Regions from separate parts of the Streptomyces vinaceus genome, predicted to be linked through region 2. Evidence: riboswitches for the same ligand, from Rfam matches in the RefSeq annotation. Region 2 holds a riboswitch; the other holds the start of a gene.
The links. A riboswitch is a leader RNA that binds a small molecule or an ion and turns the genes downstream of it on or off. The one in region 2 is predicted to bind glycine.

Region 1 (7,561 bases), 3.9 Mb from region 2:
TTCCGCAGGAGCCAGGACGGTGGCTTCACCGTCTCCGACGTGGGCAGCCTCAACGGCACGTACGTGAACCGTGAGCCCATCGACTCGGTCGCCCTGCACAACGGCGACGAGGTGCAGATCGGCAAGTACCGGTTGGTCTTCTACGCGAGCCTGCGGGGCATCTGACCGTCCCCTGGGCTCCGCCTGGGGGACCCGCACCCCGGACCCCGTCCGGGGGACACCCCCACAGGGAAGGTCCCATGCTGCGTATCCCCACCGGCGGTGCCCCGAAGAGCGGCACCGCCGGCAGCTCCGGCTCGGCCGGGCGGCTGGTGAGCATCGGCACGGTGCTCACGCTGCTGCGCGACGAGTTCCCCGAAGTCACGATCTCGAAGATCCGCTTCCTGGAGGCGGAGGGGCTGGTCGAGCCCAGACGCACACCTTCCGGATACCGCAAGTTCAGTACGGAGGACGTCGAGCGGCTGGCCCGCATCCTGCGATTGCAGCGGGACCACTACCTGCCGCTGAAGGTCATCCGCGAGCAGCTGGACGCGCTCGCCCGGGGTGAGCAGATCCGTATCCCCGCGCCCACGGCGCACGGGGATGGCGCGGATCCCGCGAGCCCGTCCGCCGTCTACGGCGAGGTGGGCCGGGAGCGGGCCGCCTCGGCCCGGGTGGGGCGCGCCGAGCTGCTCGCCGCGGCCGAGGTGGACGAGGCGCAGCTCGCCGAGTGGGAGTCGTACGGACTGGTCGGCGAGGCCCCGGACGGCGGATTCGACGCGGAGACGGTCACCGTGGCCCGCCTGGTGGCGGATCTGGGCCGCTTCGGGCTGGAGCCGCGCCACCTGCGGGCGATGAAGGCCGCCGCGGACCGCGAGGCGGGCCTGGTGGAGCAGGTCGTGGCACCGCTGCGCCGCCACCGCAACCCGCAGACCAGGGCGCATGCGGAGGCCACCTTGAAAGAGCTCGCGGGGCTCTCCGTACGGCTCCACGAGGCCTTGGTGCAGACCGCTCTCGGGGTCCGTCTGCGCTGAGCTCGGGGACCCCCGAGGGGGGCCCGACTACCCAAACCTGCCGGGCAGGTCCTAGGGTTGCTGTGTGAACGAGCTCGACGTTGTGGGTGTCCGGGTGGAAATGCCCTCCAACCAACCGATCGTGCTCCTGCGTGAAGTGGGAGGCGACCGGTACCTCCCCATCTGGATCGGACCAGGGGAGGCGACCGCCATTGCCTTCGCGCAGCAGGGCATGGCCCCTGCCCGGCCGCTGACGCACGACCTGTTCAAGGACGTGCTGGAGGCGATCGGCGAGGAGCTCACCGAGGTCCGGATCACGGATCTGCGGGAGGGCGTCTTCTACGCGGAGCTCGTCTTCGCCAGCGGGGTCGAGGTGAGCGCGCGGCCTTCCGACGCCATAGCGCTGGCCCTGCGCACCGGGACGCCGATCTACGGGAGCGACGGGGTGCTGGACGACGCCGGAATCGCCATTCCGGACGAGCAGGAGGACGAGGTGGAGAAGTTCCGCGAGTTCCTCGACCAGATCTCCCCGGAGGACTTCGGCACCGGCCCGCAATGAGCCGCAGGGCGCGTCCGCCGTGCCGTCAGCGCCGCGTGTCCACGGGGTACATCAGCCCATTCGGGCAGTCCTTCCCCGTTACAGGTCACGGGAAACCACTCTCAGGGTGATTATCACTCGGCGTGCCGAGTGTGGCGATCGTTGACGCACCCCTGGTGACTGCCTACCTTCGAGGGGGCAGGTCAAGGACGGAGGGTCGGCGTGAGAGTCACGGGCGACGGTACGACCGGGGGCATCCCCGTGCGGAGTGACGGTGGGCCGTACCCGCTCCACGGCAGTGCGGCGGGATCCGCGCGCCGTCAGCCGGACAGCACGCCGGTCGCACCGGTGGGCGCGGATCCGGCGCCCGAGCAGGTCGGCTACCGGGGACCGACCGCGTGCGCCGCGGCCGGGATCACCTACCGCCAGCTCGACTACTGGGCGCGCACCGGGCTGGTGGAGCCCACGGTGCGCCCCGCGTGCGGGTCGGGGACGCAGCGCCTGTACAGCTTCCGGGACGTGGTCGTCCTCAAGATCGTCAAGCGTTTCCTGGACACCGGGGTGGCGCTGCAGAACATCCGGACCGCAGTCCAGCACCTGCGTGACCGCGGTTTCTCGGACCTGGAGCGCATGACGCTGATGAGCGACGGCGCCACCGTCTACGAGTGCACCTCGCCGGACCAGGTCGTGAGCCTGCTCCAGGGCGGGCAGGGCGTCTTCGGCATCGCCGTGGGCGTGGTCTGGCGCGACGTGGAGAACGCGCTGTCGCAGCTGCACGGCGAGCGGGTCGACACCGGCGAGACGGTGGTCGGCCACAACCCGACGGACGAACTGGCGGCGCGGCGCAACCGGGCCGGCTGAGTACGCGTCCCGGCGGGGCCGTGATCCGAAGGAGACGGCCCGGCCCCGGCCGGATGTCAGTGGCATGAGGCAGCATCGGGGCTGTGAGAGCAGCCCCGACCATCCTGCATCTGGACATGGACGCCTTCTACGCCTCCGTGGAGCAGGCGTCGAAGCCGAGCCTGCGCGGCAAGGCCGTGATCGTCGGCGGGCTCGGGCCGCGCGGGGTCGTCGCCACCGCTTCGTACGAGGCCCGGCGCTTCGGGGTGCATTCGGCGATGCCGACGGCCCAGGCGCGCCGGCTCTGCCCCAACGGCGCGTACCTGATCCCCCGCTTCCGGCTGTACCAGGCGGTCAGCGAGGTGGTCATGGGGCTGCTGAGGGAGCTGTCCCCGCTGGTGGAGCCGCTCAGCCTGGACGAGGCCTTCGTGGACCTGGAGGCGGGCGGGACCGCGTTCGACTCGGAGAGCGCCCGGGAGACGGGTGAGCGGCTGCGGGCGGACATCCGGGCCGCGACGGGGCTGAGCGGGTCCGTGGGGCTGGCGGGGTCCAAGATGCTGGCCAAGGTGGCGTCCGAGGAGGCCAAGCCGGCCGGGCTGCTGCTGATCGAGCCGGGGACGGAGAGGGAGCTGCTCGCCCCGATGTCGGTGCGGACCCTGCCGGGGGTGGGGCCCGTCACCGGGGAGCACCTGCGGCGGGCCGGGATCACCACGGTCGGGGAGCTGGCCGAGGCCGGCGAGGACGAGCTGGTGCGGATGGTCGGGCGCTCGCACGGGGTGGGGCTGTACCGGATGGCGCTGGGGCTGGACGACCGGCCGGTGGTCGCCGAGCGCGACGCGAAGTCGGTGTCGGTGGAGGACACCTTCGACGTGGACCTGCACGACCGCGTGCGGATCCGGACCGAGGTGCAGCGGCTCGCCGACCGGTGCGTGCAGCGGCTGCGCGGCTCGGGGCACTCGGGGCGGACGATCGTGCTCAAGGTGCGGCGGTACGACTTCTCGACCCTGACGCGCTCCGAGACGCTGCGCGGGCCCACGGACGACCCCGCGGTGGTGCGGGAGGCCGCGGCGAGGCTGCTGGAGGCCGTGGACACCACGGGCGGGGTGCGGCTGCTGGGAGTGGGCGTGACGGGCCTGGCGGACTACACGCAGGAGGACCTGTTCGCGCAGTCCATGGCGGCGGAGGAGGCGGCCGCGGCGGAGGCGGCTGCCGGGGCTGCCGAGGCCGCCGGAGAGGGTGCCGCAGGGGCTGTGGGCCAGGAGGGGGGCGCCGCGACGGGGGCTGGTGCGCCGTCGGGGTCAGCGGGGCCTGGAGGACTTGAAGGGCTTCGAGGGCCCGCCGAGGCCCCTGGGGCCGGGGGGTCGGCCGGGGAGCCCGAGCCGGCCCCGGAGCGGCGCTGGGCGGCCGGGAGTGACGTACTGCACGCCGTCCACGGGCCCGGGTGGGTGCAGGGCAGCGGGGTCGGGAGGGTGACCGTCCGGTTCGAGCAGCCCGGATCGCCGCCGGGCCGGGTGCGCACCTTCCGGGTGGACGACCCCGAGCTGGAGCCCTCCGACCCGCTGCCCCTCGTAGGACAGGAAGATCCGCGGAGGCCCTAGGGGGTGTCCTCCCCGTTCGCCAGGCGGCCGAAGTCGCGCTGGATGTCCGACGGGAGGGAGACGTCCAGGCCGTAGTGGTGGTAGAGCTGGAGTTCCTGCTCGGGGGAGAGGTGGCGGCCGACGCCGAAGTCCGGGGCGTCCTTGATGAGGGCCCGCTCGAAGGGGACCCGCAGGGTGTCGTCGACGACCTCGCTCGGCTCCAGCGGGACGAACGCGTCCCGGCTGAACAGGCCCGTCCGGACGGCCGCCCATTCGGGCACGCCCGTGGCATCGTCGAGGTACACCTCGTCCACGGTGCCGATCTTGGTTCCGTTGCGGTCGAACGCCTTGCGGCCGATCAGGCTGCGCGGATCGATGTCGGTCTGCACGGTCCCTCCATATGGTCGCAACTCCTCCGTAATGACTACAGAAGGGCATTTCCGCAGTGCGGGCCACTCGAAGCGAGGGCCAGAACCTCGCTGGTAGGCTGGGTGACGGCTGTTGACCCTGTGCGGGAGAGTCCTCCGAGTGAGTACGACGGAGGCGCCGAAGGAGCAAATCCTCCCCGGAATCTCTCAGGCATACGTACCGCACGTGACGAGGCCACTCTGGAAAGCAGGGGCGGGTACCGGGCGCGCAGTGCCGGTTCCCCTCCTCACCGACGGTGAAAGCCGGAATCAGCGGGCCACCCCCGCGACTCCGGTGAAGCTCTCAGGTTGAGATGACAGAGGGGGAGGCCGTCCGGGTGCCCGCGCCGTGGTGCCCCTCGCAGGTCGTACGACCCAGGAGGCCTCCGTACATGACCGCCAACCGTATTCCGCTCTCCCAGCTGGAGCGAGGCATCCCCTTCGAGCAGCGCCACATCGGCCCGGATGCCGAGGCGCAGGCGAAGATGCTCGCCCACGTGGGCTACGGCTCGCTGGACGAACTGACCGCCGCCGCGGTACCGGATGTGATCAAGACCGCCGAGGCGCTGAACCTGCCCGAGGCGCGGACCGAGGCCGAGGTACTGGCCGAGCTGCGCTCGCTCGCCGACCGCAACCAGGTCCTCACCCCGATGATCGGTCTCGGCTACTACGGGACCTTCACGCCTCCGGTGATCCTGCGCAACGTCATGGAGAATCCGGCCTGGTACACGGCGTACACGCCCTACCAGCCCGAGATCTCGCAGGGCCGCCTGGAGGCTCTCCTCAACTTCCAGACCGTCGTCGCCGACCTCACCGGCCTGCCGACCTCCGGCGCCTCCCTGCTCGACGAGGGCACCGCGGCCGCCGAGGCCATGACGCTGGCCCGCCGCGTGGGCAAGGCCAAGGGCAACGTCTTCCTCGTCGACGCCGACGCGCTGCCGCAGACCATCGCCGTGATCGAGACCCGCGCCGAGCCGATCGGCATCGAGGTCGTCGTCGCCGACCTGTCCGAGGGCATCCCGGCCGAGGTCGCCGAGCGCGGGGTCTACGGCGTGCTCCTCCAGTACCCGGGCGCCTCCGGTGCCGTACGGGACATCAAGCCGGTCATCGACCAGGCGCACGAGCTCGGCGCGATCGTCGCCGTCGCCGCCGACCTGCTCGCGCTGACCCTGCTGACCTCCCCGGGTGCGCTCGGCGCGGACATCGCCGTGGGCACCACCCAGCGCTTCGGCGTCCCGATGGGCTTCGGCGGCCCGCACGCCGGCTACATGGCCGTCCAGGACAAGCACGCCCGCTCGCTGCCGGGCCGCCTCGTCGGCGTCTCGGTGGACGCGGACGGCAACAAGGCGTACCGCCTCGCCCTGCAGACCCGCGAGCAGCACATCCGCCGCGAGAAGGCCACCAGCAACATCTGCACCGCGCAGGTGCTGCTCGCCGTCATGGCCGGCATGTACGCCGTCTACCACGGCCCCGACGGCCTGCGGACGATCGCCCGCCGCACGCACCGTTACGCGTCCCTCCTCGCGGCCGGTCTCAAGGCCGGCGGGGTGGAGCTCGTGCACGGCTCGTACTTCGACACCCTCACCGCGCGGGTGCCCGGCAAGGCCGCCGAGGTCGTCGCCGCCGCCCGCGAGGGCGGGGTCAACCTGTTCCAGGTCGATGCCGACCACGTCTCCGTCTCCTGTGACGAGACGACGCTGCGCGCCGGCGTCGAGGCCGTCTGGGCCGCCTTCGGCGTCAGCGCCGACATCGAGGCGCTGGACGCGACCACGGCCGACGCGCTGCCCGAGGCCCTGCTGCGCTCGGACGACTACCTCGCGCACCCCGTCTTCCACCAGCACCGCAGCGAGACCGCGATGCTGCGCTACCTGCGCAAGCTGGCGGACAAGGACTACGCGCTGGACCGCGGCATGATCCCGCTGGGCTCCTGCACCATGAAGCTCAACGCGACCACCGAGATGGAGCCGGTCACCTGGCCCGAATTCGGCCAGCTGCACCCGTTCGCCCCGGTCGAGCAGGCCGAGGGGTACCTCACGCTCATCACCGAGCTGGAGGAACGTCTCTGCGAGGTCACCGGCTACGACAAGGTCTCCATCCAGCCGAACGCCGGCTCCCAGGGTGAGCTCGCCGGCCTGCTGGCCGTCCGCGCCTACCACCGGGCCAACGGCGACGAGCAGCGCACCGTCTGCCTCATCCCGTCCTCCGCGCACGGCACCAACGCCGCCAGCGCCGTGATGGCCGGCATGAAGGTCGTCGTGGTCAAGACCGCCGACGACGGCGAGGTGGACGCGGCCGACCTGCGCGCCAAGATCGAGCAGTACCGCGACGAGCTCGCCGTGCTCATGATCACCTACCCCTCGACGCACGGTGTGTTCGAGGAGCACGTCGCCGACATCTGCGCCCAGGTGCACGAGGCCGGCGGTCAGGTGTACGTGGACGGCGCCAACCTGAACGCCCTGGTGGGCCTGGCCAAGCCGGGTCACTTCGGCGGCGACGTCTCGCACCTGAACCTGCACAAGACGTTCTGCATCCCGCACGGCGGCGGCGGCCCGGGCGTCGGCCCGGTCGGTGTCCGGGCGCACCTGGCCCCGTACCTGCCGAACCACCTGCTCCAGCCCACCGCGGGCCCGGAGACGGGCGTCGGCCCGATCTCGGCCGCCCCGTGGGGCTCGGCGGGCATCCTGCCGATCTCCTGGTCGTACGTGCGCCTCATGGGCGGCGAGGGCCTCAAGCGCGCCACCCAGGTGGCCGTGCTCGGCGCGAACTACATCGCCAAGCGCCTGGAGCCGCACTACCCGGTGCTCTACACCGGCCCGGGCAACCTGGTCGCGCACGAGTGCATCATCGACCTGCGCCCGCTGTCGAAGGCGACGGGCGTCAGCGTCGACGACATCGCCAAGCGCCTGATCGACTACGGCTTCCACGCGCCGACGATGTCCTTCCCGGTGGCCGGCACGCTCATGATCGAGCCGACGGAGTCCGAGGACCTCGCCGAGATCGACCGTTTCTGCGACGCGATGATCGCCATCCGCGGCGAGATCGAGCGGGTCGCGGGCGGCGAATGGCCGGTGGACGACAACCCGCTGGCCAACTCCCCGCACACGGCGGCGGCCCTCGGCGGCGAGTGGAACCACCCCTACAGCCGCGACGAGGCCGTCTTCCCGGGCGGGGTCACGGCCGCGGAGAAGTACTGGCCGCCGGTGCGCC
Region 2 (7,561 bases):
CCCGGCCGAGGGCGTCCATCGGCGCGTTCCGCATCTCGGGCTCCCATCCCAGCAGCCGGACACCGATGTAGAGCTCCGGCGCCCCGCCCTCGACGCTGGCCAGGCAGCGGTGGGCCGCGGCGACCGCGCCGGAGGCGCGGAACTCCTCGGCGGCCGCGGCCAGGAAGTCCACCGGGTCCTCCTGCCAGTCGGGCTCGTAGAGCCGGACGCGGCCGCCCGTGGCGGGGCCGTCGAGCGGGGTCCGGCCGGTACGGCAGAGTTCCGCCACGGCGGGCGGGGGCAGCGGGACGCCGACGGCGCCCTCGGGGTTCACGGCGATGCCGAGCTGCGGGGGCAGGCCGCGGGCGAACTCGACGGCGGGGGCCACGGCGAAGTCCATGGCCGGGCCGACGCAGGCGCGGAACTGGGCCTCGGAGCTGTAGACGGGGACGTACGCGGCCCCGTTGATGTCCATCGTGGGCAGCGTGAGCGCGCCGCCCGCGTCCGGACCCGCGCCGGCGCCCGCGGGCAGCGGCACCCAGAGCCGGCTGCGCCCGAGCACCTCGACGATCCGGGCCCCCGCGTCCGTCTGCCCGAGCGCCGCCCCGAGCACCTGCTCCAGCTCGTTGTCCGGCCAGCCGCCGCCCTGCATCCACGCCTCCGCTGTGTTTTCCGCCCCTGCCGTCGCCCGAGGTTAACGGCTCGGGCTCCGGCCGGCGCCGGGGGCTCCGCCGCGGGTGGTCAGGGGGTGTCCCGGCGGAAGGCTATGCGGGTCACGGAGGCGGCCGAGCCGCGGTCCAGCAGCACCGCCGAGGTGCAGCCGGCGGGGAGGCGGCCCGATTCCGCCTCGCGCAGCAGCCGGGCCACCGCCCCCCGGTGCCGGGCGAAGGCGTACGCGGAGACCCCGCGCCCGCGCGCCTCCTGCCCGGCCAGCGCCTCCTCGGGGCTGGTGTCCAGCAGCAGGAGGTGCAGCGCCCGGCCCCGCCGCCGCGCGGCCGCGGCCAGCAGGCCGCGGACCCAGCTCTGCGTCCCGCAGTCGTGGACCACCGCCGAGGCACCGGAGCGCAGGGTCCGCCAGAGCCCCCAGTAGTGGGCGAAGCGGACGAGCGGCCGGTACACCCCGTACGGCACGGTCTTCGGCATGCGCCGCTCCCAGCGCTCGCGCACGTCCTGGGAGTCGATGCCGCCGCCCTCGGCGGCCCGCTTGATCAGCGTGCTCTTGCCGCCGCCCGGCAGGCCGGACACGACGACGATGTCCCCCTCGGCGAAGCCGAGCCACTGCGGTCCGTGCGCGCCCCGGCCGCGCAGGTCACGCACGGGGGCGCCCTCGGCGCGCGTCCGCCGCGCCGCGGGCACTCCGTCCACGGACCCCGTCCCGGTCAACGCCAGCACTCCGAATCTCCGCACAGTGATCGCCTCCCCCATCCGGGCCCGCAGGGGGCCCCATGCCCACTGAGTGTAAAGAGACGGTAATCCGGGACCCCCGGTTCCGGTCGGGTATCGCGGCTCCGTCCCGGTTGCGTCACCGGTCCGTCACCACCGGTCCGTCACCATCGGTCCGCCGCCCCCGCCCCACCCTTTGCGTACGTTCTTTCGGGCCCGCACGCCCGATCGCCCGGACGGCGTGCAATGATGTGCGCCATCTGGACCAACTGCATACCGGCCGCTTGAATCCGCGCGGGAGAGTCCCGGCACGCCGTGAGGCGGTGCCCGGGCGCCGAAGGAGCAAGTACCTCCCTTGAATCTCTCAGGCCCCGTACCGCGTGGATGAGGCAGATCTGAAAAGCGAGCCGCGCCGCCGTCCCCCGCGACGGCATCCGCGTGCGCTCCACCCAAGGTGCAAGTCGACGTTCCCCGGGTCCGACCGGGAACTCTCGGCGAACCTCTCAGGTTCCGATGACAGATGGGGAGGAACGTCCTCGTCATGTCATGCCCTGGGACCCGGGAGCCACACCCATGAGCACTGCCCCCCGCCTGACCGCCCTCGACGCGCTGCACCGTTCGCTCGGTGCGACCATGACCGATTTCGCGGGCTGGGACATGCCGCTGCGGTACGGCAGTGAGCGCGACGAGCACAACGCCGTCCGGACCAAGGCCGGCCTCTTCGACCTCTCCCACATGGGCGAGATCACGCTGACCGGCCCGGAGGCCGTCAAGGCCCTGGACTACGCCCTGGTGGGCAACATCTCCACCGTCGGCGTCGGCCGCGCCCGCTACACGCACATCTGCCAGGAGGACGGCGGGATCGTCGACGACCTGATCGTCTACCGCCTGGGCGAGAGCGAGTACATGGTCGTCGCGAACGCCTCCAACGCCCAGGTCGTCCTGGACGCCCTGACCGAGCGCGCCGCCGGCTTCGACACCGTGGTGCGCGACGACCGCGACGCGTACGCGCTGATCGCCGTGCAGGGCCCGGAGTCCCCCGGCATCCTCGCCTCCCTCACCGACGCCGACCTGGACGGGCTCAAGTACTACGCCGGCCTGCCCGGCACGGTCGCGGGCGTGCCCGCGCTGATCGCGCGTACGGGCTACACCGGCGAGGACGGCTTCGAGCTGTTCGTCGCCCCCGAGCACGCCGTCGAGCTGTGGCAGGCGCTGACCAAGGCCGGCGAGGGTGTCGGCCTGGTCCCGGCGGGCCTGTCCTGCCGCGACACGCTGCGCCTGGAGGCGGGCATGCCGCTGTACGGGCACGAGCTGACCACCTCCCTCACCCCGTTCGACGCGGGGCTGGGCCGGGTCGTCAAGTTCGAGAAGGAGGGCGACTTCGTCGGCCGCGCCGCTCTGGAGGCCGCCGCCGAGCGCTCCGCCACGAACCCCCCGCGCAAGCTGGTCGGCCTGATCGCCGAGGGCCGCCGCGTCCCGCGCGCCGGCTTCCCCGTCGTGGCCGACGGGAAGGTCATCGGAGAGGTCACCTCCGGCGCCCCGTCCCCGACGCTGGGCAAGCCGATCGCGATGGCCTACGTGGACGCGGCGCACGCCGCGCCCGGCACCTCCGGCGTCGGCGTGGACATTCGCGGTACGCATGAGCCGTACGAGGTCGTGGCGCTGCCGTTCTACAAGCGGCAGAAGTAACTCCCCGCGTCTCAGTACGCGAGACCACTGTTCGTCCCCACTCCCCCGCATCCAGGAGAATCAGGTCATGAGCAACCCCCAGCAGCTGCGTTACAGCAAGGAGCACGAGTGGCTGTCGGACGCCGAGGGCGGCGTCGCGACGGTCGGCATCACGGAGTTCGCGGCCAACGCGCTCGGTGACGTCGTCTACGCCCAGCTCCCCGCCGTCGGCGACACGGTGACCGCGGGCGAGACCTGCGGTGAGCTGGAGTCGACCAAGTCCGTCAGCGATCTGTACTCCCCCGTCACGGGTGAGGTCGTCGAGGCCAACCAGGACGTCGTGGACGACCCGGCGCTCGTGAACACGGCTCCGTTCGAGGGCGGCTGGCTGTTCAAGGTGCGTATCGCGGAGGAGCCGGCCGACCTGCTCTCCGCCGAGGAGTACGCCGCGCTCACCCACTCCGACAACTGACACCCCAGGGGTACCTGATGTCTGTTCTCAACACCCCCCTGCACGAGCTCGACCCGGACGTCGCCGCCGCCGTCGACGCCGAGCTCGCCCGCCAGCAGTCCACCCTGGAAATGATCGCGTCGGAGAACTTCGCTCCGGTCGCCGTCATGGAGGCCCAGGGCTCGGTCCTCACCAACAAGTACGCCGAGGGCTACCCGGGCCGCCGCTACTACGGCGGCTGCGAGCACGTCGACGTGGTCGAGCAGATCGCGATCGACCGCATCAAGGCGCTGTTCGGCGCCGAGGCCGCGAACGTCCAGCCGCACTCCGGTGCGCAGGCGAACGCCGCCGCGATGTTCGCGCTGCTGAAGCCGGGCGACACGATCATGGGCCTGAACCTGGCCCACGGCGGTCACCTGACCCACGGCATGAAGATCAACTTCTCCGGCAAGCTCTACAACGTGGTCCCGTACCACGTCGACGAGACCGGCGAGGTCGACATGGCCGAGGTCGAGCGCCTCGCCAAGGAGTCCAAGCCGCAGCTGATCGTCGCCGGCTGGTCCGCCTACCCGCGCCAGCTGGACTTCGCCGCCTTCCGCCGCATCGCGGACGAGGTCGGCGCGTACCTGATGGTCGACATGGCGCACTTCGCCGGCCTGGTGGCCGCGGGCCTGCACCCGAACCCGGTGCCGCACGCCCACGTGGTCACCACCACCACGCACAAGACCCTCGGCGGTCCGCGCGGCGGTGTCATCCTGTCGACGCAGGAGCTGGCCAAGAAGATCAACTCCGCGGTCTTCCCGGGCCAGCAGGGCGGTCCGCTGGAGCACGTGATCGCCGCCAAGGCGGTCTCCTTCAAGGTCGCGGCCTCGCCCGAGTTCAAGGAGCGCCAGGAGCGCACCCTGGAGGGTGCGAAGATCCTGGCCGCCCGCCTGGTCCAGGACGACGTCAAGGCCGTGGGCGTGGACGTCCTCACCGGCGGCACCGACGTGCACCTGGTCCTGGTCGACCTGCGCAACTCCGAGCTGGACGGCCAGCAGGCCGAGGACCGCCTCCACGAGGTCGGCATCACGGTCAACCGCAACGCGATCCCGAACGACCCGCGGCCGCCGATGGTCACCTCGGGCCTGCGGATCGGTACGCCGGCGCTGGCCACCCGCGGTTTCGACGCCGAGGCCTTCACCGAGGTCGCCGAGATCATCGCGCAGGCGCTGAAGCCCGCGCACGACGCCGAGGACCTGAAGGCGCGCGTTTCGGCCCTCGCCGCGAAGTTCCCGCTGTACCCGACGCTCTAGCGACGGCTTGGGAGGGCCCGGCCTGGTGTCACACAGGGCCGGGCCCTTCCTGTGTGACACGAGCCATACCCGAGCGCCGTCCGGCGACCATCGCGGGCAGACGAAACGTTCACCTCGCCACGTTAAGCTCGACTGTCGGACAAAATCCGAACAATCCCCCCCTCATACGATCCACCCCGCCTGCCCCTCCACCCACGAGCAGACAAGGGAGTCCGCCACCGTGGCCATCTCCGTCTTCGATCTCTTCTCCATCGGCATCGGCCCCTCCTCCTCCCACACGGTCGGCCCGATGCGCGCCGCCCGCATGTTCGTGACCCGGCTGAAGAAGGACGGCGTGCTCGCCCAGACCGCGGCGGTCCGGGCGGAGCTGTACGGCTCCCTCGGCGCGACCGGCCACGGCCACGGCACGCCCAAGGCGGTGCTGCTGGGTCTGGAGGGCCACTCCCCCCGCTCGGTGAACGTGGAGAGCGCCGACGACGAGGTGGAGCGCATCCGCAGGACGGGCCGCCTGCGCCTGCTCGGCACCGAGATAGGGGGCGCGCACGAGATCGCCTTCGACGAGCCGAGCCAGCTGATCCTGCACCGCCGCCGGTCCCTGCCGTACCACGCGAACGGCATGACGCTCTTCGCGTACGACGCCGCCGGCGCCCCGCTGCTGGAGAAGACGTACTACTCGGTAGGCGGCGGCTTCGTCGTGGACGAGGACGCGGTCGGCGAGGACCGGATCAAGCTCGACGACACGGTGCTGAAGTACCCCTTCCGCAGCGGCGACGAGATGCTGCGCATGGCCCGCGAGAGCGGTCTGTCGATCTCCGCGATGATGCTGGAGAACGAGAAGGCCTGGCGCACCGAGGAGGAGATCCGCGAGGGCCTGCTGGAGATCTGGCGGGTCATGCAGGCGTGCGTCGCGCGCGGCATGTCGCGCGAGGGCATCCTGCCGGGCGGCCTGAAGGTCCGCCGCCGGGCCGCGAACACCGCCCGCAAACTGCGCTCCGAGGGCGACCCCCAGGCGCTGTCGATGGAGTGGATCACCCTCTACGCGATGGCCGTGAACGAGGAGAACGCGGCCGGCGGCCGGGTGGTCACGGCTCCGACGAACGGCGCCGCGGGCATCATTCCCGCGGTCCTGCACTACTACATGAACTTCGTGCCGGGCGCGGACGAGGACGGCGTGGTCCGCTTCCTGCTCGCCGCGGGTGCGATCGGCCTGCTGTTCAAGGAGAACGCCTCGATCTCCGGCGCCGAGGTCGGCTGCCAGGGCGAGGTCGGCTCGGCCTGCTCGATGGCGGCGGGCGCCCTCGCCGAGGTCCTGGGCTGCACCCCGGAGCAGGTGGAGAACGCGGCCGAGATCGGCATGGAGCACAACCTGGGCCTGACCTGCGACCCGGTGGGCGGCCTCGTCCAGATCCCGTGCATCGAGCGCAACGGCATGGCGGCGGTCAAGGCCGTCACCGCGGCCAGGATGGCCATGCGCGGCGACGGCACCCACAAGGTGTCCCTCGACAAGGTCATCAAGACCATGAAGGAGACCGGCGCCGACATGAAGGTCAAGTACAAGGAGACCGCCCGCGGCGGCCTGGCGGTCAACGTCATCGAGTGCTGATCCTCTGATCCGGCACCCATGACGAAGGAGGGGCCCGGCGCAGCGCGCCGGGCCCCTCCGGCGTGCCAGGGCACGGTGCATTCGCAGGCCAACGGAGGTTTGCCCGGAGTTGATCACGCGTGAGGGCGAACCCTCGGCTCCGGGCTGGTCTCTCGATGATCACATGCGCCATGGTGATCACGTGACGTCGCGGCCACACCCCCGGCGGCCGGCCAACCGCCTTGGACCGCAGCCTTTTTGTGTACGGGAGGACTTCATCATGGCAAGCAACCGCAGCATCCGCGTCCTGGCGGCTGTCGCAGCGCTCCCCTTCGCCGTCGCGCTCTTCACGGGCACGGCCCAGGCCGACAACGGTGCCGGTGCGGGCGTCTCGTCCAACGCCGCCGTCGGCGAGATCCTCGGCAGCGGTATCGCCGGCAGCAACCTCGGCAACTCCTCCACCACCCAGCAGGTCGCCACGGGCTCCGGGGCGTCCAACCAGAACGACGGCGCCCAGGCCAACGGCGCCGGCTACACGGCCATCGGTCAGGCCAACGGCTCGTTCGTCTTCCACCCCGTCCCGTAACGGACCGGTGACGCGGCGGCCCGCCCTCCCCCCGGAGGGCGGGCCCCTTCGCGTTCCCGGCCCCGTTCCTGTGCGAAGACGGGCCCAGCGGCCCCCGGGGTCGGGACCTTCGGCCCGCGGGGGCGGCCGGGGGGTGGGCTAGCTTGCCCGAGAGGGGCCGCGAGCGCCCCGGGCGGGGCACGACAGAGAGGCGCAGCGCATGGACGGCATCGAGTACCGCGTCCTCCCCCTCCGGCTGGAGGCCTCCCCCGAGCCCGTGCCGGTGTCCGGGGCCTTCACGTACCGCCGCGACCGGCCCTACGAGCTGGCGCTCGACTTCCGCGGCGCCGGGACGCACCTGGCGCGCTGGGTGTTCTCCCGGGACCTGCTGCTCGACGGGGAGACCTGCGTGACGGGCGAGGGCGACGTCCGGGTGTGGCCGCGCTGGCAGGGCGGGGAGCCGCGGGTCTTCCTCGCCTTCAGCAACGGCGCGCAGAGCTGCGTGGTGTCCGCCCGGGCGAAGGACGTGCGGGTGCTGTGCCGGCGGCTGGTCGCCCTGGTGCCGCGCGGCGAAGAGCGGCGGCACTACGACCTGGACGCCCAGCTGAGCACCCTGCTGCCCCGATAAATGACGTTTC

Region 1: it holds a riboswitch for glycine, as region 2 does, so the genes downstream of both, gcvP (aminomethyl-transferring glycine dehydrogenase) here and gcvT (glycine cleavage system aminomethyltransferase GcvT) in region 2, are expected to answer to the same signal.

What each region holds. Positions count from the first base shown of each region.
Region 1 is NZ_CP023692.1:6,187,064-6,194,624, forward strand. It holds gene CP980_RS28010 (FHA domain-containing protein) at 1-165, shown strand, start outside; gene ftsR (transcriptional regulator FtsR) at 240-1,013, shown strand; gene CP980_RS28020 (bifunctional nuclease family protein) at 1,078-1,551, shown strand; gene CP980_RS28025 (MerR family transcriptional regulator) at 1,753-2,391, shown strand; gene CP980_RS28030 (DNA polymerase IV) at 2,475-3,968, shown strand; gene CP980_RS28035 (PRC-barrel domain-containing protein) at 3,965-4,336, opposite strand; glycine riboswitch at 4,450-4,548, shown strand; gene gcvP (aminomethyl-transferring glycine dehydrogenase) at 4,747-7,561, shown strand, end outside.
Region 2 is NZ_CP023692.1:2,324,809-2,332,369, forward strand. It holds gene CP980_RS10075 (enhanced serine sensitivity protein SseB) at 1-631, opposite strand, end outside; gene CP980_RS10080 (AAA family ATPase) at 721-1,344, opposite strand; glycine riboswitch at 1,648-1,751, shown strand; gene gcvT (glycine cleavage system aminomethyltransferase GcvT) at 1,936-3,051, shown strand; gene gcvH (glycine cleavage system protein GcvH) at 3,119-3,502, shown strand; gene glyA (serine hydroxymethyltransferase) at 3,520-4,776, shown strand; gene CP980_RS10100 (L-serine ammonia-lyase) at 4,997-6,379, shown strand; gene CP980_RS10105 (hypothetical protein) at 6,639-6,944, shown strand; gene CP980_RS10110 (SsgA family sporulation/cell division regulator) at 7,144-7,551, shown strand.